One region of the Halomonas sp. KM-1 genome, then DNA from elsewhere that is predicted to be linked to it. Evidence: predicted binding sites of a transcription regulator. Region 1 holds the regulator's gene; the other holds the start of a gene.

Evidence for each region. Region 1 encodes sigma-54, which starts transcription at its own class of promoters, with help from an activator protein. Its sites were predicted from a motif close to TGGCACNNNNNTTGCTNT; they were not measured.
Region 2: the regulator sigma-54 is predicted to act here: its motif matches at 2,713-2,730, upstream of B8115_RS19140 (nitrate reductase).

The regions. Positions count from the first base shown of each region.
Region 1 covers NZ_BAEU01000141.1:58,760-74,756, forward strand. Annotated here, with positions in the region: gene mlaE (lipid asymmetry maintenance ABC transporter permease subunit MlaE) at 1-97, opposite strand, end outside; gene B8115_RS17705 (ABC transporter ATP-binding protein) at 94-906, opposite strand; gene B8115_RS17710 (calcium/sodium antiporter) at 1,048-1,995, shown strand; gene B8115_RS17715 (KpsF/GutQ family sugar-phosphate isomerase) at 2,087-3,043, shown strand; gene B8115_RS17720 (HAD family hydrolase) at 3,067-3,624, shown strand; gene lptC (LPS export ABC transporter periplasmic protein LptC) at 3,638-4,258, shown strand; gene lptA (lipopolysaccharide transport periplasmic protein LptA) at 4,255-4,782, shown strand; gene lptB (LPS export ABC transporter ATP-binding protein) at 4,790-5,515, shown strand; gene B8115_RS17740 (RNA polymerase factor sigma-54) at 5,691-7,112, shown strand; gene hpf (ribosome hibernation-promoting factor, HPF/YfiA family) at 7,221-7,529, shown strand; gene ptsN (PTS IIA-like nitrogen regulatory protein PtsN) at 7,536-8,006, shown strand; gene rapZ (RNase adapter RapZ) at 8,053-8,973, shown strand; gene B8115_RS17760 (HPr family phosphocarrier protein) at 8,976-9,245, shown strand; gene pmbA (metalloprotease PmbA) at 9,264-10,604, opposite strand; gene yjgA (ribosome biogenesis factor YjgA) at 10,753-11,271, shown strand; gene tldD (metalloprotease TldD) at 11,315-12,769, opposite strand; gene B8115_RS17780 (YhdP family protein) at 12,766-15,997, opposite strand, start outside.
Region 2 covers NZ_BAEU01000149.1:40,488-56,484, reverse strand. Annotated here, with positions in the region: gene B8115_RS19155 (NAD(P)/FAD-dependent oxidoreductase) at 1-465, opposite strand, end outside; gene B8115_RS19150 (CmpA/NrtA family ABC transporter substrate-binding protein) at 750-1,790, opposite strand; gene B8115_RS19145 (ANTAR domain-containing response regulator) at 1,787-2,419, opposite strand; gene B8115_RS19140 (nitrate reductase) at 2,884-5,730, shown strand; gene cobA (uroporphyrinogen-III C-methyltransferase) at 5,690-6,640, shown strand; gene B8115_RS19130 (AI-2E family transporter) at 6,767-7,831, shown strand; gene B8115_RS19125 (EAL domain-containing protein) at 7,850-10,342, opposite strand; gene B8115_RS19120 (HD domain-containing phosphohydrolase) at 10,335-11,669, opposite strand; gene B8115_RS19115 (peroxiredoxin) at 11,755-12,240, opposite strand; gene B8115_RS19110 (GFA family protein) at 12,333-12,752, opposite strand; gene B8115_RS19105 (phosphatidylserine/phosphatidylglycerophosphate/cardiolipin synthase family protein) at 12,940-14,229, shown strand; gene B8115_RS19100 (LysR family transcriptional regulator) at 14,251-15,150, opposite strand; gene B8115_RS19095 (TAXI family TRAP transporter solute-binding subunit) at 15,282-15,997, shown strand, end outside.

The DNA of each region.
Region 1 (15,997 bases):
CGCCGACCGCCGACTGGGCCAGGAACAGCCCTGAGCGACCCAGCGCTTCGAGCACGTCGCAGCCGCGACGCCCCAGATTCAAGATGTGTGCGATCACGGGCGCCCCTCCAGATCGAGGATATCGCGGAAGTACTCGGGGGCCGGATAGTGGAAGGGCACGGGGCCGTCCGGCTCGCCGTGCACGAACTGACTGACCCGCCGGTCCTCGTCCACATCCAGGCTGGCGGGAGTACCCTGCGCCATCACCTGACCGTCGGCGATGACATAGACATAGTCGGCGATGGAAAGTGCCTCGGGAATGTCGTGGGACACCACCACGGAGGTCAGCCCCAGCGCGTCGTTGAGGGTCTTGATCAGCTGCACCAGCACGCCCTTGGAGATCGGGTCCTGCCCGACGAAGGGCTCGTCGTAAAGCACTAGGTCGGGGTCCAGCGCAATGGCGCGGGCCAGGGCGACACGGCGGGCCATGCCGCCCGACAGCTCGGAGGGCATCAGCTCACGCGCCCCACGCAGCCCGACGGCCTGCAGCTTCATCAGCACCAGGTCGCGGATCATCGCTTCGGGCAGCTCGGTGTGCACGCGCAGCGGAAACGCCACGTTCTCGAAAACGCTGAGATCGGAGAACAGCGCACCGCTCTGAAACAGCATGCCCATGCGACGGCGCAGGGTGAACAGCGCCTTGCGCGACAGCCCATGCACGTCCTGTCCGTCGATCAGGACGCGACCGACATCGGGCGTGAGCTGGCCGCCGATCAGCTTGAGCAGCGTGGTCTTGCCGGTGCCGCTGGGCCCCATGATGGCGGTGATCCTGCCGCGAGGAATCTGCAGTTCGACGCCGCTGAAGATGGTCTTTTCACCGCGGGAAAAGTGCAGGCCCTTCACCTCCACGAGGGGGGATTCGATCATGCTGCAAGATCCAAGAAAGAATTATCGAACATCGTATCCTAATCATGCCGCCCGGCGCCAGCCTGCACGTCCTGTCGCTTGCACCCGAGCCACCGAAGACGTCTAATGTGCCACCTCGTATCCTAGCTGCGACCCTTCATCATGCTGCTGCCTGCCATCGCGATCGCCCTGGGCCTTGCCGTGCTCGTATGGAGCGCCGACCGCTTCGTCAATGCCGCTGCCGCCACGGCAAGCCGTACCGGGCTGAGCGCCATGCTGATCGGCATGACCGTGGTGGCGTTGGGCACCTCGGCCCCCGAGATGGTGGTGGCGGTGTTTGCCGCCCTGGATGGCCTGCCCGACCTGGCCACGGGCAACGCCCTGGGCTCCAACATCGCCAATATCGGCCTGGTGCTGGGCATCACTGCCCTGGTTCGCCCGATCCCGATACGCTTTTCCATGGTGCGGCGTGAATTGCCCCTGCTGCTGGGCGCCACCGGCCTGGCCGGCTATGCCCTGGCCAACGGTATCCTGGGGCGCTTCGATGCGCTGTTCCTGGGCCTGCTGCTGATCTTCAGCCTGTGGTGGCTGCTGCGTGCCGATACCCCCGATGCTCCGGCGGACGACGACATCCCCGAAATGACCCTCAGGCGCGCCTTGCTGTGGCTGGCTTTCACTCTCATCCTGCTAGCACTCGGCTCGCGCACCCTGGTGTGGGGTGCCAGCGAGCTGGCCCGCGGCCTGGGTATCAGCGAACTGATCATCGGCCTCACCGTGGTGGCAATAGGCACCAGCCTGCCTGAACTCGCGGCCTGCATTGCCAGTGCCATCAAGCGACATCACGACCTGGCCATCGGCAACGTGATCGGCTCCAACCTGTTCAACCTGTTGGCCGTGCTGCCGATTCCCGGCCTGTTGGCGCCTGGCCCGATCGACCCCGCCGCCGCCAACCGAGACTTTCCGATCATGCTGCTGCTGACCCTCGGCATGGGCATGCTCCTGCTGTGGTTCCGCCACGGCCGGCTCGGGCGGCTGCCCGGCATGCTCTTCCTGGGCATCTATCTGGTCTATCTGACCTGGCTGGCCGCGGCAACCAGCGGTGCCACTTGAGCGATTCCCCGCAAAGGACAACAATCAGCGCATGACCAACGACACCTCAACGCCGACAATCGAGAACGTCCCAGCGGAAGGGGACTCGCCCATGCGGGCTAGCGCCCGTCGCACCCTGCAGATCGAGGAGCAGGCCATTGCCGCGCTGGCCGGACGGCTCGACAGCCACTTCGACCGCGCCTGCGAGCTGATGCTCGCCTGCCAGGGCCGCGTCGTGGTAACCGGCATGGGCAAATCCGGTCACATTGCCGGCAAGATTGCCGCCACCCTGGCCAGCACCGGAACCCCCGCCTTCTTCGTACACCCCGGCGAAGCCAGCCATGGCGACCTGGGCATGATCACCCCGGGCGACGTGGTGCTGGCCCTGTCGAATTCTGGTGAGACGGCGGAAGTCACCGCCCTGCTACCACTGCTCAAGCGCATCGGCACACCGCTGGTGAGCATGACGGGACGCCCCGACTCGACACTCGCACGCCACGCCGATGCCCACCTCGACGCCGGGGTCGAACGCGAGGCATGCCCGCTCGACCTGGCACCGACCGCCTCCACCACCGCCGCCCTGGCACTGGGCGATGCGCTGGCGGTGGCGCTGCTCGAGGCACGCGGTTTCACCGCCGAGGACTTCGCCCTCTCCCACCCCGGCGGCAGCCTGGGCAAGCGCCTGCTGCTGCGGGTTGGCGATCTGATGCATCAGGGCGACCGGCTGCCCCGCGTGCCGCTGGGCAGCCCGCTGCGCGACGCCCTGCTCGAGATCACCCGCCAGGGACTCGGCTTCACCTGCGTCGTCGACGAGCAGAATCGTCTGATCGGTGTCTATACCGACGGCGATCTGCGCCGCACCCTCGATCAGCACCAGGATCTCAGCCGGCTGACGGTGGACGACGTCATGACCCGTCCCGGCAAGCGCATCAGCGCCGACCTACTGGCGGCCGAAGCGGTGCGCATGATGGAAGACAACCTGATCACGGCGCTGGCCGTGGTCGATGACGATGGTCACCCGATCGGTGCCCTGCACATGCACGACCTGCTGCGAAGCGGCGTGATCTGAATTCACTCTGACAAGGAGAGCCCATGGCGCTCGCCACCTCGACCCTCGACCCGCGTCTGCTCGACCGCTTGCGCAAGATCCGCCTGCTCGCCCTGGACGTGGATGGCGTGCTCACCGACGGTCGGCTTTATTTCCAGGCCGACGGCGTGGAGATCAAGGCGTTCCACACTCAGGACGGCCTGGGCATCAAGCTGCTGCGCCGCGCCGGGCTACAGGTCGCCTTCATCACTGGCAGGGAGTCACCCATGGTCAGCCATCGCGCCGCCGCACTGGGCGTCGATCATGTCTTTCAGGGCTGCGAAGACAAGCTCACCACTCTCCGCGAACTCTGCAATCGCAAAGGCATCGAGCTCGAGCAGGTCGCCTTCTGCGGCGATGACCTGCCCGACCTGGCGCCCATCCAGCGCGCAGGTGTCGGCATTACCGTGCCCGGCGCCCCGCCCTACATCCGCGCCCTAGCCGATCACGTGACCGAGCGCAGCGGCGGCCATGGCGCAGTGCGCGAGATCTGCGACCTGCTGCTCGAGGCGCAGGGACATCGCGACGCCCTGATCGACACCTACATGCACGGCAAGCGCTGAGGTCGCCCCGCCGATGCTGCGTCGTCTGCCGCGCCCCTCGTTCCGTACCTGGCTGTTTCTGCTGCTGCTGGCTCTGGGCGGCCTGATCACCTGGCTGGACCCATGGCGGCCCCCACCCCCCGGCCCGGTACCCACCGACGAAGCCGGCGAGCCCGACTACTTCCTGGAGCAGGCCCGCCTGACACGCTTCGATTTCGAAGGCCGCGCTCATCAGCGGCTGGAGAGCCCGCGCCTGGTACACACCCCCCACGACGACGTGACACGTGCCGTCACGCCGCTGGCGCACCTGATCGACCGCGAAGGACGACAGTGGGTGGCGAACAGCCAGGAGGGGCGGCTCGGCCCGGGCGGCAACCCGCTGACCTTGACCGGCGACGCACGGCTCTTCGCCCCCGAGGAGCGCTGGCAACTCGATACCGAGGTGCTGCACTACGACGCCAATGTCGGACACGCCTGGAGCGATACGCCGGCGCTGCTGCAGCAACCGCCGCAGCACATGCGCGGCGAACGCTTCGACGTCTGGATCCATGACAACCGGGCACGATTGACCGACAATGTGCGCGGCTATCATCCCCCGGAAGGCGCTCAGCCGGGACAGGCCGACCCCGTCACCCTGGAGGAACTCACGCCATGAAGCGACGCAAGCTTCCAACGCCACGCATGCTGCTCACCCTGGCATTGATCGGCCTGGCATGGAGCCCTGCCGCGAGCATGGCCCAACAGCGCGACGCCGACCAGCCCATCCATATCGAGGCCGACCGGCTCGATCTCGACGATGTCGCCGGCACGGCGGTCTACACCGGCGACGTGGACATTCGCCAGGGCACCATGCGTATCACCGGCGACCGCGTCGAGCTCCGGCGCAACGCGGCCGGAGAGTTGTCACGCGCCACGGCCCGCGGCGAGCGCGCCTACCTAGAACAGCAGCCCGACCCCGATCAGCCCGTGGTCCGCGGCTGGGGACGTACCGTCATCTATCACGCGGCCGAACGCCGCGTCGAACTGATCGACCGCGCCGAACTGCACCAGGGGGGGGACACCTTCGATGGGGGCTATCTCGAGTACTTCCTCGACCGTCGCGTGGTTCAGGCCCGCGCCGAGAGCGAAGGCGTCGAAGGACGCCAGCGTATCCGCATGACCCTGCAACCGGAGCGCTGAGATGGCGATGAAGACCCTGCACGCCCGTCACCTGGCGAAAAGCTACAAGCGCCGGCGCGTGGTGCACGACATCAGTCTCTCCATCGAACAGGGCTGCGTTGTGGGGCTGCTCGGCCCCAACGGTGCCGGCAAGACCACCTCGTTCTACATGATCGTGGGGCTGGTCAAGGCCGATGCCGGCAACGTCTGCATCGACGATCTCGACCTCTCCAAGAGCGCCATGCACGAGCGCGCCAAGGCGGGCATCGGCTATCTGCCTCAGGAAGCTTCGATCTTCCGCAAGCTCTCGGTGGCCGACAACATCATGGCAATCCTGGAAACACGCAAGGACCTGGATCGTCAGGGGCGTCAGCAGCGCCTGGAGCAGCTGCTGGAGGACTTTCACGTCACCCACATCCGCGACAACCTGGGCATGAGCCTGTCCGGGGGTGAGCGGCGGCGAGTGGAAATCGCCCGGGCGCTGGCCACCGAGCCGGCCTTCATTCTGCTGGACGAGCCCTTTGCCGGGGTCGACCCGATCTCGGTGGGCGAGATCAAGGGCATCATCCGCCAGCTGAAGGCCCGCGACATCGGCGTGCTGATCACCGATCACAACGTTCGCGAGACGCTGGATATCTGCGATTCGGCCTACATTGTCGGCGACGGCCAGATCATCGCGGAAGGTGACGCCGAAGCCATCCTGGCCAACCGACGCGTGCGCGAAGTCTATCTCGGTGAAGACTTCCGCCTTTAGTGCGCCATGTCCATAGCGCATTCCGCTCTGACAAGCAAGAACCTGATCTTAAATTAAAACCTTCTAACAGGCATGAATATTGCCGATGGCATGCTTATTGCAGCCTTGAGCTCTTGCAAGTGATCCTCGGCCAGTCTAGGGTAGAGTCTTTCCGGCAAATGAGCCCATTATTCTCATGGCCATGAAAGCATCATTGCAACTGCGAGTCGGCACTCAGCTGACCATGACACCACAGCTACAGCAGGCCATCGCGCTGCTGCAGCTCTCCACCCTGGACTTGCGCCAGGAGATCCAGCAAGCTCTCGAGTCCAATCCCATGCTGGAGCTCGACGACGGCTTCGGCGAACAGGCCGTCAGCGACCCCCAGAGCGACGACTGGGCCAGCGAAATTCCCGGTGAGCTCTCCACCGACAGCGACTGGACGGATACCTATCCCGATCATGGCAGCGGCACCGCCGGCGCCACCGGTGAAGGCCCCGACTTCGAACGCCAGGCCTCTGGGCAGACGCTGGCCGGCCACCTGATGTGGCAGTTGGCGATGATCGATGTGAACGAGCGTCAGCGCCAGATTGCCGAGAGCCTGATCGATGCCGTGGACGGCACCGGCTACCTGACCCAGCCGCTGGAAGAGATCCGCGACGGCCTGCGGCGCCAGGGCCTCGAGGGGTTGCCCACCCGCGAGGTCGAGCAGGTGCTGCTGCGCCTGCAGCAGTTCGAACCCACCGGTGTCTTCGCCCGGGATCTACGCGAATGCCTGATGCTGCAGCTCGCCACCCTGCCTGACGACACTCCCCTGCTGCCCCAGGCACGCCGCCTGGTGCGCCAGTTTCTCGAGGCCTTGGCCGCCGACGACCGCCGCCTGCTCAAGCGCCGCCTGAGCCTGGACGACGAGGCCCTCGACGACGCCATTGCTCTGGTACGCTCCCTGAACCCCCGCCCCGGCAGCGACTATGCCGAGGTCGGCAGCAACTACATCACCCCCGACCTGGTCGCCTATCACGACGAGTCCGGCTGGCGCGTGGAGCTCAATGCCGAAGCGCTGCCACGGCTGCGCATCCAGCCCGACTACGTCGCCCTGGTGCGGCGCGCCGACAAGAGCCAGGACAACCAGTTTCTCAAGGACCACCTTCAGGAAGCTCGCTGGCTGATGAAGAGCCTGGCCAGCCGTAACGACACCCTGCTGCGGGTGGGGCGCGAGATCATGGCCCGCCAGATCGACTTCCTGGAGCAGGGCGAGGAGGCGATGAAGCCCCTGGTGCTGGCCGACATCGCCCAGGCCGTGGAGATGCACGAGTCGACCATATCGCGGGTGACGACGCAGAAGTTCATCCACACGCCGCGCGGCGTATTCGAACTGAAGTATTTCTTCTCCAGCCATGTCGGCGGCAACGGCGAGGGAGACGCTCACTCCAGCACCGCGATTCGCGCCCGCATTCGCAAGCTGATCGCCGACGAGCCACCGCGCAAGCCGCTCTCGGACAGCCGCCTGGTGGAGCTGCTGGCCGACGACGGCATTCAGGTGGCGCGCCGCACCGTGGCCAAGTATCGTGAAGCGCTGGGGATACCCTCCTCGAGCGAACGCAAGCGCTTTCGTTGAAGTCGAAACGCAGCGTTGACAGCGGACAAGAGCGTCGTTCGGAGGGGTTTGCAAGGAGGCAAAAAGGGTTACAATCAAACCACCACTCGAAGGACGAAGGAGCTTGTCATGCAAGTCAACATCACCGGCCATCATGTTGAACTGACCAATTCCCTGCGTGACTACGTGAGCGAGAAGCTTAGCCGCGTCCAACGGCACTACGACAACATCACCAACGTCCAGGTCACCCTGTCCATCGAGAAGGAGCGCCAACAGGCCGCCTGCACGCTGCATGCCGCCGGTGCCGACCTGCATGCCGAAGCCTCCGACCCGGACATGTACGCCGCCATTGATGCGCTGACCGACAAGCTCGACCGCCAATTGGTCAAGCACAAGGAAAAGGCCCAGGCCCGCGCCCAGGGCGCCGGCATTCGCTGAGTTGCCATGACACTGGAAACCATACTGCCCCCTGAACGCGCGCTGTTCGACGTTCCCGGGGGCAGCAAGAAGAGGGTGCTGGAGTTTTTCAGCACCTTCATTGCGCAGAACACCCCGAGCCTCGATAGCCAGGAGGTCTTCGGCCGATTGATCGGCCGTGAGCGACTGGGCAGCACCGGCATCGGCAATGGCGTCGCCATTCCGCATGCGCGAAGCCCGCACTGCCACAGCCCAGTCGCCGCCTTCCTCAAGCTGGCCGAGCCCATCGATTTCGACGCCATCGACGGCGAACCGGTCGACTTGGTCTTCGTGCTGCTGGTACCCGAGGAGGCCGACGATACGCATCTGTCGCTGCTGAGCCAGGTAGCCGGCGTGATGAACGATGCCGAGACCCGTTCACGGCTGCGCAAGTGCGAAAGCCAGCGCGAACTTCACGAGCGTCTGATCGACGCCATCCGACGACAGTCTTCGGCCTGACCGCTACCCCTTGCCGCTCGGCCAGCCCCTGATCAGGAGAAACGTAATGCAGCTTGTGATCATCAGCGGCCGCTCAGGCTCCGGCAAGTCGATCGCACTGCAGGCGCTCGAAGACATCGGCTACTACGCCATCGACAACCTTCCGGCGATGCTGCTCGGCTCGCTGGTCGACGAGCTGCGCGGCTCACCCACGGCACAGCAGTGCATCGCCGTAAGCATCGATGCGCGCAATCTTCCTCACGCGCTGGAACGGTTCCCCAGGCTGCTGGAGGAGCTGCGCGCCAAGCAGGTCGACTGTCAGATCGTCTACCTCACCACCGATGCGCGGATCCTGATCGAGCGCTACTCCGCCACCCGGCGCCGGCACCCGCTGACCCGAGACAGGGACATGACCCTGAGCGAAGCCATCGAAACGGAAGACACGACACTGAGCGAGATTCGCAACCTCGCCGACCTGATCATCGATACGTCGCGGCTTTCGGTGCACGATCTGCGTGGGCGCATCACCGAGCAGGTGGCCAGCCATCGTGCCGACCAGCTGACCCTCACGGTGGAGTCGTTCGGTTTCAAGGGTGGCGTACCGCTCGACGCTGACATCGTGTTCGACGCCCGCTGTCTGCCCAATCCGTACTGGGACCCGCGCTTGCGTGCGGCGACCGGTCGCGAAGCGAGTATCGTGGAGTTCCTCGAACAGTATCCGCTGGTTCACCAGATGCACGAGGACATCGTCGCCTGGGTAGAACGCTGGCTGCCGGCCTATCGCGACAGCCATCGTAGCTACCTCACGGTGGCCATCGGCTGCACCGGCGGCCAGCATCGCTCGGTGTATCTGGCCGAACGTCTCGCCCGACACCTCGCCCAGCAGCAGCCCGACGTGCGTCTGCGCCACCGCGAACTCGGCATTCATATACCGGTCACTGCCACGCAGGAGACGACCGCAGCGCCATCCGAACGCAAGGAAACCTGAGCGTGCCCAGCCGCAAGCTGACCCTGACCAACAAACGCGGCCTCCATGCACGTGCTGCCACCAAGCTGGTTCAGTGCTGCCAGCCCTTCGATGCACGCGTGTTCGTCTGCCGGGGAGCCCAGCAGGCCGACGCCACCAACATCATGGCCCTGCTGATGCTTGGCGCTCCCTGCGGCACTGAACTCGATATCAGCGCCGAGGGAACGGATGCGGAAGCGGTACTCGAAGCCATCGAGGCTCTATTCGAGGCCCGCTTCGATGAGGATCTTTAGGAATGGCCTATAGGCGGCTCAGCCTCCGGCAACGGTCATCTCGTCGATCAGCCAGCTACCGGTGTGAATGCTGCCGCGGGTGTCGATGTCGCTGCCCACGGCCTGCAAGCCCTTGAACATCGCCTCGAGATTGCCGGCGATGGTGAACTCCTCGACCGGGTATTGGATCTCGCCGTTCTCGACCCAGAAGCCGGCCGCGCCGCGGGAGTAATCACCGGTCACGCCGTTCACCCCCTGCCCCATCAGCTCGGTCACCAGCACCCCACGTCCCATGCGGGCGAGCAGCTCCTCACGCGACGCCAACGGTGCCGCGATTCGCAGATTGCGGGCGCCTCCGGCATTGCCCGTGGTCTGCAGGCCCAGGCGCCGTGCGCTGTAGGCCGACAGCATGTAGCTGGCCAGACGCCCCTCTTCGATGAAAACGTTGTCGCGGGTCTGCACGCCGTCGTTGTCGAACGGGGAACTGGCCATGGCACCGCGCTCCATGGGCCGCTCGCCCAGCGTGAACCAGTCGGGAAACAGCCTGTCTCCCAACCGATCGCACAAAAACGACGCCTGACGATAGAGCGAACCGCCGGCGATGGAGCTCATCAAATGACCGACGAGACCGCTGGCGACGGTGGCATCGAACATCACCGGCAGGCGCCCGGTGGCGGGTCGACGCGCCCCCAGTCGCTGCAGGGTGCGCTCGGCTGCCTTCCTGCCCACTGCCCCGGCGTCCCGCAGCTCATGCGGATTGCGCGCACTGGTGTAGTCGTAGTCGCGCTGCATGCCGTTCGCGTCCTCGGCGATCAACATGCAGGAGAGCGAGTGACGGCTACCGCGCTGGCTGCCGAGAAAACCATGACTGTTGGCGTAGACCCTTACTCCTTCGCCACTGGAGAGCGAGGCGCCCTCCGATTGGCGTATGCCCGCCTCGGCGCGACCCGCTGCTTCGCAGGCCAGCGCCAGCTCGATGGCCTGTTCGGTGGTGAGCGGCCAGGGGTGGTGCACATCCAGGTCGGGCAGCTCGGTAGCCATCAGCTCGGCGTCGGCCAGCCCTGCCGCGGGGTCCTCACCGGTGTAGAGGGCAATGGCCATGGCCTTCTCCACGACCTCGCGGATCGACGCCTCGCCGGCATCGGTGGAGGAAGCGCTGCCCTTGTGGCCACGCAGGTAGACGGTAACGGCGATACCCTGGTCGCGGGAAAGTTCGACGGATTCCACCTCGCCTTCGCGCACGCTGATGCCGATACCCTGGTCGACGCTGGCCCCCATCTCACAGGCATCGGCTCCCAGGTGTCGCGCCAGCGCCAGCGCCTGCTCGGCACGCGACTCCAGCAGCGCCTGCTGGGCGGCGGCATCGAAAGCCTTGCTCATGTTCATCTCCCTCATCCACCGGCAGCGCCGGTATCCGTTCGTGTCTGTTCCCGCCGCGGCGCGACGGGCTGATATACTGCGGTCATTCGACCCTATTCATCACCCGATGGCCAGCCCGAGGCCGGCCCTCTCATCACTTGGATGCGGCATGACCCAGGACATTCCCACTCTCTCCGGCGAAAGCTCCGACGAACGGCCCAGCAAGTCTCAGCTCAAGCGCGAAATGCATGCGCTGCAGGCCCTGGGCGAACAGATCATCGCCATGACGCCGACCGAGCGCGCCCGCTTCCCGCTGTCCGAGGACATGCTTGCCGCCGTCGAGGAAACCTCCCGCATCCGCTCTCACGAAGGACGCCGGCGCCACATGCAGTACGTCGGCAAGCTGATGCGGCGCGAAGACCTCGAGGCGATCCAGGCGGTGTTCGACCAGATCGAACAGGAGCAACGTCATCGCGACCTGGCCTTCCATCGCCTCGAGAAGTGGCGCGACCGCCTCATCGAGGAGGGCGACGATGCCGTCGAGGCCTTCATCGAGGAGCATCCCGAGGTCGACCGTCAGGCCCTGCGCCAGCTGATCCGCAACGCCAAGAGCGAGCGTGAGCGGGGCAAACCCCCGGCCAATGCGCGCAAGCTGTTCCGACTCATCCGCGAGACAGCGGGGCTTTAAACCTCTCGCCGCTCGGGACTGGTCAGGCGGCAGGCACGTTCTTTCATGAAGCGGTGCCGCCGACGGTGAGCTCATCAAGCTTCAAGGTGGGCTGACCCACGCCCACCGGCACGCCCTGCCCCTCCTTGCCGCATACCCCGATGCCGGTGTCGAGTTCCAGATCGTGGCCGATCATCGATACCCGCCCCATCGCCTCCGGCCCGTTGCCGATCAGGGTCGCCCCCTTGACCGGCGCGGTGATTTTGCCGTCCTCGATCAGGTAGGCCTCGCTCGCCGAGAACACGAACTTGCCCGACGTGATGTCCACCTGGCCACCGCCGAAGCTGACCGCGTAGATACCGCGGCGGACGCTGGCGATGATCTCCGCCGGGTCGTCCTGACCGGCCAGCATGTAGGTGTTTGTCATACGCGGCATCGGCATGTGCGCGAACGACTCGCGACGGGCGTTGCCGGTGGGCTGCATGCCCATCAGTCGGGCGTTGAGCTTGTCCTGCATGTAGCCGGTGAGGATGCCATCTTCGATCAGCGGGGTGTACTGACCCGGCGTGCCTTCGTCGTCCACGCTCATGGAACCGCGGCGGTCGGCCAGGGTGGCATCGTCCACCACCGTGACCCCGGGGGCTGCCACACGCTGACCCAAGCGCCCGGCAAATGCCGAGCTGCCCTTGCGGTTGAAGTCACCCTCGAGACCATGGCCTACCGCTTCGTGCAACAGGATGCCGGGCCAGCCGGGTGCGAGCACCACCGGCATCTGTCCGGCGGGGGCGTCCACCGCCTCCAGATTCACCAAGGCCTGGCGTACCGCCTCCTTGGCAAAGCGTTCGGCGGCGCTATCGTCACGCAGACGGGACATGGCGTAGCGCCCACCGCCACCGGCGCTGCCGCGCTCGCGTCGGCCGTTCTTGACGGCGATGACGCTGACGTTGAAGCGCACCAGCGGGCGCACGTCCGCCGCCAGGGTGCCGTCGCTGGCACGTACCAGCACGACTTCGTGAACGCCGGTCAGGGAGGCGCTGACCTGGGTAATGGCGGGGTCGGCGGCGCGCGCCACACGGTCGGCCTGCTTGAGCAGCGCGATCTTGTCCTCGGCGGAGAGGCCCGCCAGCGGATCGACCGTGGCATAGCGCAGCTCTGCGCCGGTCGCGATGCGCGGCGCGAGCGACAGGCTGGCACCGCTGCGCACGATGCCGGACGCCGTGCGGCCAGTTTCCGCCAGGGCATCGGCGGTAATCTGGTTGGAATAGGCGAAGCCGGTCTTCTCGCCGGCCATGGCGCGCACACCCACGCCGCCGTCGATGTTGTAGCTCGCTTCCTTGACTTCACCATCCTCGAGCACCCAGCTTTCGTGCCAGCTGCGCTGAAAGTAGAGGTCGGCATAGTCGACGCCCGGCGTCAGCACATGGCCAAGGCCTGCGTCGAGCGCCTCGACGTCCAGTCCGCCGGGGTGCAACAGGATCTCCGCGGCGGTATCGAGCAGAGCGGATGAGGATGTCGTCATTCTGCGGTTTCCAAGGTGATGTCGGGCGAGGTCCAGGGACCACGCACGCGATAGTGAATTCGGGTGACTCGGTCGATGGCGCTGCCGAAGAGTCGGTCGGCGATGAAGAGCGCACCACCCACCACCGGCGCGCCGGCGATCACCGCCGCAAGCGGCAAACTGCTGCTGACGGGTACTGTGACGCCCAGGCGCTGGTCCAGTTCCCGACGCGAGAGGTCGACGGTACCCTCCAGCGTGAAGGAAGTGGCCGGGCCGTCGATCCTGATGGGGCCGGTCGTCTCCAGTACGCCTCCATACAGGGTAGCAGCCCCGATGACGTGATCGAAGGCCGTGCCCTGGCCAGTCACGTCGGAAAAGTCCATGCGCAGCCGTCGTACCAGGTTGTCGACGTTGAGTAGGCCCACCACTCGCGCCGTGGGAGACTCCAGGTTGACGAAGCGTCCATTACGCAGCTCCGCCTCGACGCTGCCACGCGAGCGAGCCAGGGCGAACTGCCAAGGCGGCCCCGGCCAGGCCAGTTGACTGCGTACGCGTGTCTCGTTGCTGCGAATCGAAACCGGCTGACCGAGCCGCTCCAGCGCCGTACCCAGGTCGCGCCCATCGAGATCGAGTCGTGAGCGGGTCAGGCTGTCGCCCGGACCGGCGGACTCCCAGACCACTTCTCCCCGCGCCGTGATCTGCCCCAAGGTGAGCCCCAGTGGCGCCACTCTGAGCCGCTGCGGCGAGCCCTCCCAATGAGCCGTGAGCGGGCCGATCACCCGTCCCTGATAGAGAATCTCCGCCAGTCGCAGGCGGCCGTTGGGCACCTCGCCGACCCAGCCAGGCAAAGGCGTCGGATCCGGCGGCACGTCCAGCTCCGCGAGAAGATTGCCGGCCTCTTGCGTCTCGGCGGGCAGCAGGCCGTCCAGCGTCAAGCGGTCGAGCGCGATATCCAGCGGTTCGGCAAGAGCGGGGCGATAATCGAGAGAGCCCTCGAGCAGATCCCCCCGCAGGGCGACACGCCAACCGCCGCCGGTATGCGGACGTGCATCGGCCGTCATCACGCCCAGGCAATCCTCCGGACCGACGAGACAGGCGGTCTCCACCCGCAGGCGACGCAGCGGCCCGGGGCCTTCACCGCCCCCTGGCGCCCCCCCATCGAGCAGCGGTGCCAGCGCCGTACCCCACTCCACCAGGTCGAGACGGGATTGGTATATCGTGCCCGACCAGCCCTCCTGATCGGGCCAACTGGGTGCATCGGGCAGTCGCCCAAGCCAGAACTGCCCCTGGCCCAGATCCGACCACGGCAGGCCGCGCCAGCGCAGACGGGCATCGCCACCCATTTCGGCCTCAACCCGCTGTTGATCGAGATCGGCTTCGATCCACAGCGTACGACTCTCGCCGGCCGCCTTGCCCAGCGGCGCCGGCAGGTCGATGGCGACACCCTGCAGGTTGCTGTCGAAGCGGAAGGTATTGCGCGTTTCGCCAAGCGTAAACCTTGCCCGCCAAGGCAGGCGCCCCGACACCCCATCAGCCAGGGCAGTGACATCGAAACGCTGCAGTACCCGGTCCACTTCGACGCCACCGTCTAGTGCGACGTAGCCTGCCAGCGTATCGATATCGGCATTGATCGGCCCGCCGAACAGGCGCCCTTCCAGGCGACCCTCGAGCCCACCCTCGTCGTCGCGCTGACGCCAGGCAAGCGGCCCCTTCACATCGCTGAGGGGCACTTCCAGCGGCAGGTAGACCAGCCGCTGCATGTCGACGTCGGTTTCGAGATCGAGTTGAAAGCCCTCCTCTTCGCCCAGCCTGGTGCTGAGCTCGATCCTGCCGCTGGCGCTCCCCTCCCCGCGCCAATCGTCGACCTGCTCGATGCCATCAACGGGAATGGCGCGCAGGTAGCGGCGCACGCCGTCGGCATCGGAGGTGAGGTCGCCGATCACATGCAGCACGTCGTCCTCTATGGCGACCCGCCCATTGTGGCCCAGGACTCCCAGGCTCTCAGCGTGATAGACCTCGGCATCGAGAGTGCCGATACCCGCGGTGAGCCGTCCTTCGAGGCCCTCGATAACAGGCCAGCGAGGGTCGAAGGGCAGCCGGCCCTCCTCTATCTCTAGATCCAGCTGCAAGCGCGGTTCGACACCGCTGCCGCCACGCCGGAGCGGCAGATGCAGCTTGAGCTCACCGGACGGTACACGGCCGGCCACCCCGGCAGCGAGCCAGGCATCGAGCTCTTCGCCCAGCACATCGGCGGGCAGCCAGTCCATCAGCGGACGCTCCAGGGCATCCGCATTGCGGAAGCGCAGGTCGAGCCCAAGGCCACCATGCACGCCACCGCCGATTGCCAGGCCGAAGCCTCCCTCCACTTCCGCTCCCTGCCAGCCGGCCTTGAGATCGCGACCGCTGACAAAAGTGCGTGGTCCTTCGTAGGTCCAGCGCACCTCGCCACTGGCATGGGAGAGCTCCATCGGCGCCGGATAGAGCTCTGGCACCTTGAACGTGGGGTCGCCGACACCGACGAACTCGATTCGCCCCGAGAGGTCCCGCGCTTCCACCCAGGCGTCGAGAGGCCCACCGCCCGGCACATCGTCCCAGGGCTCCACCTCAACCTGATGCAGCGCTGCCTGCGCCAGCCACTGCCCGTTATGCCGGCCCACGCCCAGTCCTGAGATCAGCCCGCGAGGCTCCAGGGCGTCGATGGTGCGCACCAGCCCCTCGGGCAACAGCACGCGCTCCTGCCAGGCGGCAAGCGACGCCAGCTCGAACTGACTGGTGGTCAGCCACCAGCCGTCACCATCGTGGCGTATGTGCCAGAAGTGCGGCAGCGCCGGCTGTTGCTCGTCTTCGAGCTCACGCGGCTCCGCCCAGTCGGCGGCTGAAGCGTCACCCTGCAGCCACGCCTCCCAGCCCTCGTCGTTGCGCAGCCACTGGCCGCGGGCCTTGAGCGGTTCCAGCACGATAGGTTCGTCGTCACGCCGCAGCACCAAACGCGGCACATCGATATCCAGCCTCGCATCGGCCAGCGCGCCACGATGCCAACGCCCCCAGAGAGTGACGTCGCCGCTGGCGTCCTCCAGGCGCAGAGGATCGTCGAGGGTGAACACCTCGACCAGATCGATCAACGTGTCGAGCTTCATGTCGGCCTGGAGGGCGGCACTGAAATCGCGGAACCCGGTGGGTCCGGGAAATACTTCGAGCACGGCCTGCAGGGTGGCCTCTTCCTGCCCCTCGAGATGCACTTCGCCCTCG
Region 2 (15,997 bases), on a different contig from region 1:
GGCGTTGCGGCCGGTGGCGGCGGCGCGGGCCAGGGCGTCGGCGTCGTGCAGGTCGCGGAACACGTGTACACCGCCGAGTTCGAGCCCCGGCACCGGCGGGCGGGCCGGGGTGGAGCCGGTGGCCAGCACCAGGCGGTCGTAGTCGAGTCGGCGACCGGCATCGGTGGTAAGCGTGCGTGCATCGCGGTCGATGTTTTCCACCCGTTCGCCCAGCACCAGCTCGATGCCCTGCTCGGCGTACCACTCGGCGCTGCGCAGGGTCAGGGCATCACGCTCCATTTCGCCGGCCAGCAGCGGTGAGAGCAGGATGCGGTTGTAGGCCGGTGCGGTTTCGGCACCGATCACGGTGATCGCGGGCCGCTCGGGCCGAGCGAGCAGCGCTTCGACCAGGCGGTGGCCGGCCATACCGTTGCCGACGATGACCAGACGGTCGGTTGTCGATGTCTCGGGATGTCGCTGTGGCATGCGAACACCTCCTTTCGCTGCGCTTGTCGTGGTGGTTGCCCAGTGGCTGGGCACAAACGCAACGACGCCTCGGCGCGGCCCCTGTCGATGCGAAGATCGAACCGGGTGCGCAGAGACGTCGTTGTCGCTTGCTGTGTGTGGCGACCTTCTTTGATCGCCGTTTGTCCATCAGTTTCAAGAAGCCGGCCAGGATGTGCCTGGCGGATGATTTTCTCTTCTATTTCATTGAGCTGGGGTAGGGCGGGAGGGCCGGTATGGGCATTGGCCCATACCGGCCGTGCACATCAATGGTGCGTTGCGGCATCGAAATGCACAGGGCTGTAGCACGCGGCGAGTTCGCCGGGCGAGAAGCGTCCCCCTTGAGCTTCCAGCTGTCGGGCGATGGGCTCGGCGAAGTGCAGCGCATCCTGCGGGGTGGGGCGCAGCATGCCGGCACCGTAGAGGCGCTGCCGAATGGGCGCGGCGTTGAGTTCGAGCGACTCCAGATGCCGTACCGAATGGTCCAGGTAGGGCGGCAGGGCGAGCCATGCCAGCGCCTGATGTCGGTTCTCCGGCGAGGCGGCCAGCCATTCGCTGGCCGCTACCAGGGCGCGCAGCAGGGCCGCCAGGGTGGCCGGGTAGTGCTCGGCCCAGGAGCGGGTCACGCCAAGCACTTTCTCCGGGTGGTCGGGCCATAGCTGGTCACCGGTGGCCACCAGCCGTCCGGCGCCGCAGTGCCGGGCCAGGGTGCCCCAGGGCTCGCCGGCGCAGAAGCCGTCGATCTCTCCGCTGCGCAACGCTTCCACCATACGCGGCGGCGGCAGGGCCACCAGCTCCACGTGGCGTTCGGGATCGATGTCGCCGAGGGTCAGCCATTCGCGTAGCTGATAGTGCTGGCAGGAGTAGGGATAGACCATGGCCAGGCGGGGGCGCTTGCCGCTGCCAGGGCCGCGCAACCAGTTGCCCAGTGCCAGGGCGCTGACGACCGGGGCGTCGCCCAGCGTCGCTCCGCTGGCCTCGCTGAGTGCCGTGGAAAGCGTCACGGTGTTGCCGTTACGGCTGAGCAGCAGCGGGGCCAGGGTGTCGCAGGGCGCCCGGCCCAGCCCCAGGCTCATGGCCAGCGGCATGGGGGCGAGCATCTGGGCGCCGTCGAGCAGGCCGGCAGCGACCTTGTCGCGCAGGGTGGCCCAGGCGTTCTCCCGCGAGAGGGAGACGTCGAGCCCCTGGTCGGCGAAGCAGCCGCGTTCGCGCGCGACGATCAGCAGAGCGGCATCGAGCAGCGGCACGAAGCCGAGGGTGATGCGTGCCAGTTCCGGCGAGGTGGCGTGATGGTGCGGGTGGCTCATGAGCGGGGACCCCGTTTGTCGGCGGTTCGCCCCTGGGGCGATGTCAGGTTCAGGCGCTCGAGAACGTCGATGACGCTGTCGGCGACTTCGGCGATGCGTTGGCCGCGGTCCATGGCCAGCTTGCGCAGCATGCGGTAGGCCTGCTCCTCGTCGCAGGATTGATGCTTCATCAACAGGCCCTTGGCACGCTCGATGCGCTTGCGTTCGGCCAGTTGGTTGCGTGCCTTGTCGAGCTCCTGGCGCATGCTGTGGAAGGCGTCGAAGCGGGCAATGGCCACCTCGACGATGGCCTTGACCCGCTCGGGCACCAAGCCGTCGACCACGTAGGCGCTGACCCCGGCCTTGAGCGCGGCCTGCAGCATGTCGGAGTCGTGCTGGTCGGCGAAGAACACCACCGGTCGCGGGTTCTCGCGGTTGAGCAGGGCCATGCTCTCCAGGGTGTCGCGGTCGGGGCTCTCCATGTCGATGATCACCACGTCGGGCTGGTGACGCGCGACCATCTCGTTGAGGCTGGCGGGGCTCGTCAGCCGGCAGATGACCCGGTGCCCCTCGGCCATCAGCGCTTCCTCGACCATGGCGGCGCGTACTACCTCGTCGTCGACCAGCAGGATGTTCAGGGGTGGGGGCATAGGCGTCGCTCGTGTCTGGCTATCGTATTCGGCTCGGGTTTGACCAAGGCGCTATGGCTAACGCCAAGCAATAAACATTCCAGTTGCGCTTTTTCACGCCCATGATCGCGCTCGGCGTCACTCTCCTGGTGAGTAAAAGGCCGCACAGCGGCACCGGCATGGGCCGCTCGGCACCAGCCTGGTGCATGGCCGGGCCGGGGCGCCGGGTCATGGTGCGAAGCAGCATGAAACAAGTCCCTGGGCGTTAAGGCAAAGCGTGACATCTGCCTGAAAGGGGATGGTTATTCTCGCCATGGCACGCTTTCTGCTTGATACACATCAGTAAATATCGACATGGGCGCACCGTCAGCGCCCGAGCGGCAACGACGCCCGCCAAACCTTCCCTCAGCAAGATCCCGGGGAAGAGTTGGCGGGCGTCGTCGTTTCGAGATCGTCGTTTCAAGAGTGCTCCAGAGGAGATCGACATGCGCGAGGCCCGAACCACCTGCCCCTACTGCGGCGTTGGCTGTGGCGTGGTGGCCAGCGTCGAGAAGAACGAGATCGTCGACGTGCAGGGCGACCCGCAGCACCCCGCCAACTTCGGTCGTTTGTGCGTGAAGGGCTCGGCCCTGCACGAGACGCTGGGTCATGGCGGTCGTCTGACCCGGCCCATCGTCGACGGTGTGGAGAGCGATTGGGATACCGCGCTGGATGCGGTGGCCAGCCGCCTGCGGAAGGTGCGTGACGCTCACGGCCCCGAGGCACTTGCTGCCTACCTTTCCGGGCAGCTGCTCACCGAGGACTATTACGTCGCCAACAAGCTGTTCAAGGGCTTTCTCGGTACGCCGCACCTGGATACCAATTCGCGCCTGTGCATGGCCTCGGCGGTGGCGGCCCACAAGCGCGCCTTCGGCGCCGACGCGGTGCCGTGCTGCTACGAAGATCTCGAAGAGGCCGAGCTGGTGGTGCTGGTAGGCTCCAACCTGGCCTGGAACCATCCGGTGCTCTATCAGCGTCTCAAGGTGGCCAAGCAGCGCAATCCGCTGCTGCGGGTGGTGGTGATCGACCCGCGGGTGACCGATACCTGCGAGCTCGCCGACCTCTACCTGGGGCTCAAGCCGGGCAGCGACGCCCGCCTGTTCACCGGGCTGCTGGCATGGATGGCTGCGCGCAACAAGCTCGACCGGGTGTATCTGGAGGCGCATACCCAGGGCTTCGAGGAGGCGCTTGCCGCGGCGCGGGAGCAGGAGGCCGGTGTGGAAGCCATCGCCGCCGACTGCGACCTGGATGCGGAACGTCTGGAGACCTTCTTCTACTGGTTCGCCAGCCACCTGCATGTGGTCACCCTGTTCTCCCAGGGGGTGAACCAGTCGAGCAGCGGTACCGACAAGGGCAACGCCATCATCAACTGCCACCTGGCCGGCGGCAAGATCGGCCTGCCGGGGGCGGGACCGTTCTCGATCACCGGCCAGCCCAACGCCATGGGCGGGCGTGAGGTGGGCGGGCTGGCCAACCAGCTGGCCGCCCACATGGATTACGACACCCCCGGCGCGCGGGACCGCGTGACGCGCTTCTGGGCTACCGAAGGGCTGGTGCCGTGCCTGCCCGAAGGACCGGGGCACAAGGCGGTGGCGCTGTTCGAAGCGATCGAGCGCGGCGAGGTGCAGGCGCTGTGGATCATGGCCACCAACCCGGCGGTGAGCCTGCCGCGCACCGACCGCGTGCGGGCGGCGCTGGCGAAATGCCCGCTGGTGATCGTCTCCGACTGCATGGCCAATGCCGATCTGCTGGCCTATGCCGACATCGTGCTGCCGGCTTCGAGCTGGTCGGAGAAGGATGGCACGGTGACCAACTCCGAGCGGCGCATCTCGCGCCAGCGCGGTATCCTGCCGCCACCGGGTGAGGCCCGGCACGACTGGTGGGCGCTGTGCGAGGTGGCCAAGCGGCTGGGCTTCGGCGAGGCCTTCGGCTACACCCACCCCAGCGAGATCTTCGACGAGCACGCCCGGCTCTCCGGCTTCGAGAACGGCGAGGGGCCGGGTGAGCGGCGCCGGCTGTTCGACATCTCCGGTCTGGCCGGGCTCGACCGCGCCGCCTACGATGCTTTAGAGCCGATCCAGTGGCCGGTCAATGTCGCTGCCCCCCGCGGCACCGCGCGGCTGTTCACCGACGGCCGCTTCGCCACGCCCGATGGGCTGGCGCGGATGGTAGCGGTGCGTTCGCGTGCGCCCGCCCAAGAGCTGGACGCGGCGCGCCCGCTGCGGCTCAATACTGGGCGCATTCGCGACCAGTGGCACACCATGACCCGTACCGCCCGCTCGCCGCGGCTGATGAACCACCGTGCCGAGCCGTTCATCGAGATCGCCCCGGAAGATGCCGCTGCGCTGGGGGTGGAAGAGCAGGGTCTGGCCTGCCTGCAGGGCGTCGGCGGTCGCTATGTCGGCCGCGTGCGGGTGTCGCGCGGGCAGCGCCGCGGCGAGGTGTTCGTGCCGATGCACTGGAACGGTTACTTCAGCGGCTCGGCCTTTTCCGGAGCGCTGATCGATAACCATGTCGACCCGGTTTCCGGCCAGCCGGAATCCAAGCACGGGGCGGTGGCGCTGGCGCCGCTGCCGGTGGAGTGGGAGGCCACCCTGCTGGTGGCGGACGACCTGGGTGTGGCCGAATCGCGCTGGTGCGACCGCAGCCAGTACTGGGCGCGGATTCCGCTGGGCGCCGCTCAGCGCTGGCAGCTGGCCGGCGGAGAACCAGCTAGCGCCAACGGCAGGATTGAAAGCGCCCGCGGCGAAGTCGAGAGCGCCCGCGGCGAAGTCGAGAGCGCCCGCGGCGAGATGGCCCGCGGCGAAATGGAAACCGCCTCGCCGGAGTGGCTGAGCTGGCTCGAGGCGACCCTGCCGGTGCCGCCCACCTTGTGGTGCACCGACCCGGCTAGCGGGCGCCTGCGTGCCGCGGGGGTCGATGACGCCGGGCGCCTGCGCTGGTGGTTCATGTCGGGGCCGCCCAAGGAGCTGCCCAACCTGGCCTGGCTCGCCGAGCGTTTCGGCGAAGCAGCAAGTGGCGAGAGCATGGCCGCCGAGCACCGCCGCCGCCTGCTGGCCGGCTGCGACGATGGCGCCGCCAACCAGGGGCCGGTGGTGTGTAGCTGCCATCAGGTGGGTCAACGCGCTATCCTAGGAGCCATCCGTGAAGGCGACGACAGCGTCGAGGCGCTGGGCGCCCGGCTAGCCTGTGGCACCCAGTGCGGAAGCTGCATTCCCGAGCTGAAATCGCTGATCGAAGAGGAGAAGGCCCATGCGCTCGCTGAGCCAATTGAAGACCCTGCTGTCGCCTGAGGCCTGGCTCAAGGCGCTGCTGCCGAAAACGCTGGGTCAGGCGGCACTGTCGCGCCTGCACGGCCTCGGCCATATCGTGCGCTCGCCGTTCGGCGGGTCGCGCTCCACGCCGGCGCCCACCGTGACCTTGGACGGTGAGTGTCGTGCCGGCTGCGTCTACCTGGTGGGGGCGGGCAGCGGTGACGTCGAGCTGCTAACGCTGAAGGCCGCGCGCCTGCTGCAGCAAGCCGATGCGGTGGTCTACGACCGCCTGGTGGGCGACGACGTGCTGGCGTTGATTCCCGCCGGCCACGAGCGCTACTACGTGGGCAAGGAGCGCGGCCACCACAGTGTGCCCCAGGCCGAGATCGGCGCGCTGCTGGTGAAGCTGGCACAGGAAGGTAAATCGGTGGTGCGACTGAAGGGCGGCGATCCCGGCGTGTTCGGTCGCATGGGCGAGGAGCTCGCTGCGCTGGCGGAGGGCGGCATTCAGGCCGAGATCGTGCCGGGCATCACCGCCGCCTCGGCGGCGGCGGCCGGTATGGGCATTCCGCTCACCGACCGCGCCCACGCCCAGCAGCTGCGCTTCATCACCGCCCAGCTGTGCCGCAAGGACGGCGAGCCCGACTGGGCCACCCTGGCGCGCCAGGACGAGACGCTGATCTTCTACATGGGGCTGACCAAGGTCGAGGCTATTTGCGCCGGGCTGCGGCGCAACGGGCTGCCCGACGACTGGCCGATCATGCTGGTGGCCAACGCCAGCCTGCCCGAACAGGCCTCGCTGGTGGGCACCCTGGCCGACATGCCCGCCAAACTGGCCGCCTCGCCGCTGCCTTCGCCCTGCCTGATCGTGGTCGGCAGCGTGGTGCGCATGACCGAGACGACCCCCGCCGCCGGAGACAAGGCTCTGGCAGCGCCGCCGACACCGTAACGCTCGTCACTCAAGAACACGCTCGCAGCTTCTGCTTATTAGGCGCAGCACGCTGAAGAGAGCTAGGCTGATTCTCGACCTCGACGCAGTCGGGCTGGATGCCCTCTCTTACGGCAAGGAGTTGCCATGCAGGAAATCGAGCGGAACGAGAGTGCGCTCTCACGTTTCACCCGACGCACGCTGATCGTCATCGGGCTTGCCAGCCTGGTGGCGGTGCTGCTGTTCTTCGCCAGTCAACTCATCGATGTGATGCTGCTGGTCTTTGCCAGCATTCTGGTTGCCGTGTCCATCGACGGTGCGGTGCGGCTGTGTCAGCGCTATCTGCCCTTGAGTCGACCCTGGGCGCTGTTGCTGGCGCTGCTCATGATCTGCCTGAGCATGGTGGGCTTGGGAGCTCTGATCGGCCCACGTATCGGCGAGCAGCTGCCGCAACTGGTGGCTGAACTGCCCCAGGCGTTCCAGCAGTTCCTGAACAACTTCCGTGAGCTGCCCGGCATCGAAACGGCGATGGCGGAAGTGGAGGAGCCGGCGCAACTGATCGGCGAGCCCGTCATCGACTATTTCACCAATTTCTTTGCCACCACCTTCGGCGCCATTGCCAGCTTCTTCCTGATCTTGCTGATCGGCTTCTATTTGGTGCTCAGCCCGGCCAAGTACATCGGCAACGTGTTGCTGCTGTGCCCGCCCGCAAAACGCGACCGGCTGGCCCAGGTGCTGTGCATGCAGGGCAGGGCACTGCGCCTGTGGCTGCTGAGCCGGCTCGTCTCGATGGTGTTCGTGGGCGTTTCCGTGGCGTTGGGGCTGGTCCTGCTCGGCGTGCCCATGGCTGGCGCCCTGGGCCTGGTGGCGGGGCTGTTCACCTTCATTCCCTACCTGGGGCCGATCATCGGTGCCATCCCGACGATCCTGATCGCCTTTCTCGAATCGCCCCAACTGGCGCTGTATGCCCTGATTCTCTATTTCGTGGTCGAGACCCTGGAGTCGAACCTGGTGATGCCGCTGGCCGCCAAGGGGCTGGTGCGACTGCCACCCGCCTATACCGTCATCGTGCAGCTGGCCGGGGCGGCCGTGGCCGGTGTGGCCGGCGTGATTCTCTCGACGCCCCTTGCGGTGGTTGCCGTGGTCACGCTGCAGGCGCTCTACATCAACGACGTGCTGGGGGACGACATCGAGGTTCTCGGCGGGCGCTAGAGGGCGGCCGGCTCACGCCTATCCCCCTCGACCGGTATCGTCGTGCAGTGAGACGGCCTCGCGTACGGTCTGGTGCACGATGAGGCGCAGTTCGTCATCGTCCCAGGGCTTGGTCAGGAACTTGTACACGGCGCCCTCGTTGATGGCTTCGGTGACCGTTTTCAGGTCGGTATAGCCGGAGAGCAGGATCTGCAGCGTTCGCGGGTAGAGTGCCTTGATGCGCTTGAGAAACTCCGTGCCGTTCATCTCGGGCATGCGCTGGTCGCTGATGACCAGGGCAACCTCCTCGGTGGCCAGCAGCTCGAAGGCCTGCTGGGCGCTGCTAGCGGTCAGGATGCGGTAGCCCTCGCGGCGCAGTGTGCGGGTCAGGGCGCGCAGGACGTTGATCTCATCGTCGACCAGCAGGATCGTCGGGGTCGAGGCGTCGGGCTGGGCAAGGTCGGTCTCGTGAGCCCTCGCGTTATGTTCTCTCATGAACGCGACCAGATCGTCGAAGGGCATGGGGCGAGCGAAGTAGAAGCCTTGGAAGAGATCGCACCAGAGCCTGCTGAGATAGGCATGGTGAGCCTGCGTCTCGACCCCCTCGGCGATGACCTTGAGCTGCAGGCGGTTGGCCATGGCGATGATGCCCTGGACGATGGCGGCATCGCGATGGTCGCTGATCACATCCTTGATGAAGGAGCGGTCGATCTTGATCTTGTCGATGGGCAGATGCTTGAGATAGCTCAGGCTGGAAAAGCCGGTACCGAAGTCGTCGATGACCACGCCGATACCATGCTGGCGCAGGGCGGACAGGGTCTCGATGGCCTTGTCGGTGCTGTCCATCAGGATGTTCTCGGTGAGCTCCAGCTCCAGCAGGGCGGCCGGCAGGCCGGTCTCTTCCAGCATGGCCAGCACGGCCTCGACGAACCCGCTGCGATGGAACTGCGTCGGCGAAAGGTTGACCGCCATCGGGAGCTGCCCCAACCCCATGTCCATGAGGCGGCGATTGTCCTGGCAGGCGGTGCGCACGACCCAGTCGTTGATGGCGACGATCTGGCCGGTTTCCTCGGCCAGGCCGATGAATTCTCCCGGCGGGATGAAACCACGCTCGGGATGGTGCCAGCGAATCAGCGCCTCGTAGCCGACCACGCGGCTGCTGGCACCGTGGAACTGCGGCTGATAGTGCAGCTCGAACTGACCCTCGTCGATGGCGCGCTGCAGGGCGCTGCGCAAGGCAACGCGATGGCTGACTCTGTCATCGAGCTCGCGCGAGAACCAGTAGTAGGTGTTGCGGCCGCGGCGCTTGGCCTGGTACATCGCCAGATCGGCCTGCTGAATGAGCTGGTCGGGTGCACCGCTGCCATCGTGCAGGGCGATGCCGATGCTGGCGGTGAGATGCAGCTCGCGCTGGTCGATGAGATAGGGGCGGGCGACGGCTGTGAGCAGGCGTTCGACGATGGCGATGATGTCGTCCGGTTCGGGCAGCATCACGATGAAGGCATCGCCGCCAATGCGCGCCACGGTATCGCTGCGGCGCACCTGCTGCACCAGTCTGGCGGCAACTTCGATCAGGATGCGATCGCCCTGCTCGTGACCCAGGCTGTCGTTGATCGACTGAAAATCGTCCAGGTCGAGGTAGAGCAGGGCGATACGCTGCGGCTGCCCCGGCGAGGGCGTGCAGCTCTGGCGCAGGCGCCGCTCCAGATAGTGGCGATTGGCCAGGCCGGTGAGAACGTCGTGGTCGGCATGATAGGCCAGCCGCGATTCGTACTCCCGCTCCGCCGAGATGTCGTTGAGGATGCCGATGTAGTGGCTGATCTGCTGCGTATCGTCCCTCACCGGAGAAATGTGTAGATCGTTCCAGAAGGGCGAGCCATCCTTACGATAGTTGCACAGGGTCATGTGGAAATCGCGCTGTGCGTCGAGCTCGCGACGAATGCGCTGACCCAGGGCAGGGTCGGGCTGGTCGCCCTGCAGAAAGCGGCAGTTACGCCCCATGACCTCGTCGCGGCTGTAGCCGGTGATGCGTTCGAACGCGGCATTGACGTAGACGATGGGCAGGTCGGGCGCGCGGGCATCGGCAATGACCACGCCGTTGACGCTGGATTCGATGCCTCGCTCGAGGATGCGCAGCTTTACATCGGCTTTCTTGCGCTGGCCGATGTCCTGGAAATAGATCGCCAGCCCCTCTTCGTTGGGGTGGACGTTCACCTCCACCCACAGATCGAGCTTGGCATAATAGGCCTCGAAGCTGGCCGGTACCGACTCGTCGAAGGCGCGACGATACTCCGTTTCGAAGCGGGTGCCCTTGACATCGGGAAAGGCGTCCCACAGCAGCTGGCCGACCAACGCTTCCCGAGGGCTTCCGATGATGCGCTCAGCCGCCGGATTGACGTTGGTGATGCACCACTCCTTGTCCACCTTGATGAAGCCATCGGTGATGCTTTCCAGTAGGCGATTCAGGCGCGCCTCGAGGCGCTTGCACTGCTCCTGGCAGCTTGCAAGCTGAAGCTCGAGAGCGTTACTCATCGTCCTTGTCCTCGCGATACACCAGGATCGTGTAGCGCTGATTCTCGGCTTCTTCGAGCAACATCAGCTTCTCGATCAGGTGGGCCGTGAGCTCCTTGCCCTCATGCAGCAGCAGCATGCCGCTGGTGGAACGAATGTCCTGAGCGAGTACCATCCTGGGCTGAAGCTGGCGGGTTTCCAGTGCCGTCACTGGGCGGCCATGGCTTTCGAGGTCGGGCGCCTTGTCCTGGCACAGGGCAATGAAAGCCCGGCACAGGCTGGGGTCGTAGAGGCGCCCGCTGAACTTGCGCAGCAGTTCCAGCGCACGTGGGCGAGTCACCTGCTGCGGCAGGATCATGCCGCGCTGCAGCTCGATGAAGTCGACGGCGAGCCCCAGCAGGCGGGAGCCATAGGGAATGGCTTCGCCCTGCAGTCGGTCGGGAAAGCCATTGCCGTTCCAGTGCTCTCGGTGATGGCGAATCAGCCGTGCTGTCCCTTCCATGTGCTCCAGGGACATCAGCAGGTTTTCCCCGGTGGTCGGGTAACGGCGATAGAGTTCGCGCTGCTCGCCCGTGAGCTGCTCGGCGGGGGAAGCGATCATGCGGTCGCTCCAGGCCAGCTTGCCCAAGTTATAGAGGGCAGCGGCCAGTTCCAGTTCATGCTGCAGCTTTTCGTCCAGGCCGTGCTCTGTGGCGAAGGCTTGTACCAGGGCGCCTACCTTGGCATTGGTTTGATAGCGCGGCGGGAAACGCTGACTGAGCAGTGACGAGAAGACCTTGGTGGCCGTCACGTAGCTCTTGCGCAGCTCCTGGAAGGCCACTTCCAGCATGTCGGAGGTCTGCTTGAGCTCCTGGGTACGCGCTTCGACGCGCTGCTCCAGCGTCGCGTTGAGCGCGGCGAGCTCCTGGTTTTGAGTTCGCGTGAGTGCTTCCAGCCGCTTTCTCTCACTCTCGGCGTGCTGATGCTGAAGGGCCTGACGCAGGGTCAGGCGTAGCCCATCGTCGTCCCAGGGCTTGGCCAGATAGCCATAGATGTGACCGTCGTTGATGGCACGCACGGTAGCGGCCAGATCGCTCTGACCGGTGAGCAACAGGCGCTGACAGTTCGGCCATTGCTGGCGAACCCGTGTACACAGCTCGGCGCCGTCCATGTCGGGCATCAGGAAGTCGCAGAGCAGTAGATCGATCGGTTCGCGTTCGAGTATCGCCAGGGCGGAAGGGCCATTTTCTGCGGTGTGCAATACATACCCTTCATGACGCAGCACTCGGGAGAGCGAGGCGAGCACATTGGGTTCATCGTCGACCAGCAGCAGCCTGGCGGGTACGGGTTCCTGTGCCACGTCTTCCATGCAGCTTCCTCCCATCCTGGTGAGAACTGTGCCGAAACGGCTTTATTAACACTTATCGGCAGATGAAGAGGAAGCTTTAGGAAATTCAGCCCGGGAGGTGCTCGAGAATGGTATCGACGCTGCTCTTGTCGATCACGCCACGTTCGGTATCGATGCCTACGTAGCTGACGACACCATCCTCGGCGATCAGCGCGAAGCGCAGGCTGCGGATGCCCATGCCGGCGCCGCTGGCGTCTTTCTCCATGCCCAGGGCACGGGTCAGCTCGGCATTGCCGTCGGCCAGCATCAGAATCGCCTGGGCGTTCTGATCCTTCTGCCAGGCGCGCATCACGAAGGCGTCGTTGACCGACATGCAGGCCAGCGTATCCACTTTTTCCAGCACCTTGTCGGCCTTGATCACGAAGCCTGGCATGTGGGTATTCGAACAGCCCGGCGTGAAGGCCCCGGGTACGCCGAACAGCACCACGCGCTTGCCGCTGAAGATGTCGCCGGTGGAGATATCCTCGGGGCCGTCGGGGCCGATGGTCTTGATCGTTACGTCGGGGATCTTGTCGCCTACCGAAATGGGCATGGGCAGCTCCTTGTCTGGGGATGGGGTCTTGGCATCGCCTGGATACTGTAGAGCAATTCCTGGATCAGGGTCGTTGCCGAATGTAGCGAGTTTCAACTGCCCTGATAGGCATCGAAGACTTCCTGGCCGGTCATGTTGTGGGTCTCGTTGGCAAAACGGTAGTACTCGGGTTTCTGGTCGATGAAGATCTGGGTGTCGAAGGTCCAGGCTTCGCCGCCATCCACCAGGCCTACCGGAACGGCATAGTGATCGCCGGTCTTCAGCCGGTAGAAGAGGTGGGTGCCGCAGCGCTTGCAGAAACCTCGCTCCGCCCAGTCCGACGAGGGATAGACGGTGACGTTCTCCTCGCCTTCGATCTCGATGTCGCTGACCGACTCCAACGCCAGCAGCGGCCCGCCGCCCCAGGTGCGGCACATGCTGCAGTGGCAGGCGCCGACATTCTGCTTATGGGCGGCCACCGCCACGTTGACGGCACCGCACAGGCAGCTGCCGCGCGCGTTCATTCCATCCATCATCCATTTTCTCCTGCGTTACACGACGGAAAGGGTTACCGACTCCAGCAGTGTAGCCATACCGGCGCCAGGCCACTCGTCTCCTTTTCAAACTGTATGGATGGATATCCAACGCTGCCTGACCAGAGGCGAGGGAGCGATGTTTGCTACGGTGTGTAGAGTCAAATGACGTCAGGGAGACGGCACATTGCAGCGACGCAAGAAGCTCAAATGGATAGGAGCCACTGCACTGACGGTTGCGTTACTCTTCGCGATCGGTGCGGTCATGATGTCCAACCTCACCCCCAAGCCCAAACGTTTGGTCGAGCCGATAGTGATCGATCATGGCCTCGACGACCCACGCTTCATGCGGTCGTTGGGACAGATCCTTCCGCATCCCCTCGTTGGCGGCAACGGTATCGACCATATCGAGGGTGGCGAGGCGATTTATGCGGCCAAGCTCGACGCCATCGCTGCGGCGCAACATTCCATTAACTTCGAGGTTTTCGAATTCTTTGGTGACGAGGCGGCGGCGGCCTTCGCCGACGCGCTGGCCGAGGCGGCCGAGCGGGGCGTGGCCGTACGCGCATTGCTCGACTACGTAGGTACCATGCCCGCCGAGGAGGAACATCTCGAACGCATGGAGGAGGCCGGGGTGGAGGTGATTCGCTGGCGCGAGCCGGCCTGGTACCAACTGCCGCAGTTCAATCACCGCACCCATCGCAAGCTGCTCATCGTCGATGGTGAAATCGGCTTTACCGGGGGCGCCAACGTCACCGACAGCTGGCTGCCGGAAGACGACGCGCCGGGTTACCGCGACCACCACTTCCGCATTACCGGACCGGTAGTGGGCAACATGCAGGCGGCCTTCGTCGAGGTCTGGCTCGAGGCGAGCGGGGAGCTGCTGCACGGCGAAGACTACTTCCCCGAGCTAGAACCTCAGGGAGAGCTGCTCATGCAGATGGTCAGCAGCAAGCCTCGCGAGGGCATGCATCGGATTCGCATGATGTTCAAGTACGCCATCGCTGCCGCCCAGGAGCGCATCACGATCTCCTCGGCCTATTTCTACCCCGACCCAAGCTTCCTCGATGCGCTGACCGAAGCCGCCGAGCGAGGCGTCGAGGTGCGTATTCTGGTGCCCGGCGACAGCATCGATTACGGCTTCGTCCGGCATGCCTCGGTGAACCGCTGGCGCCCCATGCTCGAAGCAGGAGTGGAGATCTACGAGTATCAGCCTGCCATGTACCACGCCAAGCTGATCAGCATCGACGACCGCTGGGCCAGCATCGGCTCCACCAACATCGACAACCGTTCGTTTCGCATCAACAAGGAGGGCAACGTCAACGTCTACGACGAGGACTTCGCCCGCTACGTTCGTGGCCTGGTAGAGGACGATCTCGACGACGCCATCCTCTATACCGTCGAGCGCTGGGAAGAGCGCCCCTGGCACAAGCGCCTGGTGGGCTGGGTGAGCATGATCGCCGGCGCGCATTATTGAGCCGGCGGCGCATGGGGGGAGCTAGCCGAGCGATTCCTGCGCACGTTCCTGAATCAGGATGCGCAGCGCGGCGGCGGCGGCCGAGAGCGGGTGACGGTGGCGGATGACGATACCCAGCGGCCTTTCTACGTCCGGTGTCGTCAACGGCCGGTACTCGATGCCCTGGGTGGATATCTGACGAAAGCTGAGCCGCGGCAGCACGCTGATGCCGAGCCCGGCGGCGACCATGCGCCCCACGGTGGCGATCTGGCTGGCATCGCAGAGGATCGTGAGCGGCTCCCCCACCTCGGCCATGATGCGGTCGATCTCCTGGCGCGAGCTGGAGAGACGGTTGATGCCGATGAACGGGTGACCGGCCAACTGCCGCCAGGCTAGGCTCTCGTGTGCCAGCAGTGGGTGGCCGCTGGGGCACACCGCCACGTAGCGGTCCATCAGCACCGGCTCGAAGGCCAGCTCCTCGGTGTCGTGGGGCGCCACGGAAAGGCCCAGGTCGGCGCGTCCCTCACGCACCATCTGACTGACCTGCTCGGCCAGCACGTCGTGCAGGCTCAGGTTGATGCGCGGGTAGCGGGCATGGAAGGCGGCGATGATGCCCGGCAGCAGGCCCGCCGCCAGGGTGGGCAGGGCAGCCACGGTGACCTTGCCGCGCTGCTTGGAGAAGCGCTCCTCGAGATCCTCGAAGGCCTCGGACCAGTCGTTGAGCAGACGCACCGCCACTGGCAGGAAGGCCTCGCCCTCCGGGGTCAGGGTCAGCTGACGCGTGGTGCGCGAGAACAGCGCGCCGCCCACCGCCTCTTCCAGCTTGCGCAGGGCGATGGAGATCGCCGGTTGGGAGAGGTGAATGCGCTCACTGGCTTCGGCCAGGCTGTTCGACTGGGCCACGGCGACGAAGGCGCGCAGCTGCTTGATGCTGGGTTTCATTTAGAAAGTAAAACACAATTTAAAAACAATTCAATATACAAAATAGTTGGCCCAATCCAAGCTGCTTCATGGGGAAACCCACATGCAACACGACAAGAACAAGCCCGCAAGCCGGGCCCAAGGAGCCACTCATGAAGCCAACGCTGAAGACCCTGCTGGCCGCTGCCGCCAGCGCTACCTTCCTTACCGCGGGCATGGCGCAAGCCAACGAGCGCCTGCTGATCGGTTCGACCTCCAGCTCGTCGAGCCACTACGGCTACTTCGTCGCCGTCAACCAGATCATCAACAGCCAGGTCGAGGGCGTGAGCGCCTCGGTGGCGGAAACCGGTGCCACCGTCGACAACCTGCGCCGCCTGAGTCGCAATCAGATCGACATGGGCCTGGTCACCACCAACACCGGCTACCACGCCTACGCCGGCCAGGAGGACTTCGACGGCCGCCCGGTCGACAGCCGCCTGCTGTGGGTCTATACCGTCGCTCCGCAGAACGTGGTGATGCGTCAGGATGCCGGCGTCTCGACCCTCGAGGACCTCGATGGTGTGCGCTTCAACCCGGGCATCACCGGTTCGGCCACCGAGAAGACTACCGAGGCGGTAATGCGTACCCTCGGCATCTCGCCCAACTACGTACGCGGTTCCACCACCGACATCGTCGATGCGATGAAGGATGGCCGGGTGATGGGCTCGGCCAAGTCCGGCGTCGGCAACCGTCTCGACGGTTCGAGCATGGACATCGCCACCTTCACCCCGATCAGCGTGATCTCGCTCACCGACGAGCAGGCCGCCACGCTGCGCGAGGAGATGCCCGACGTGGCCATCATCGACGTGCCCGAAGGTGCCGGTGAGGG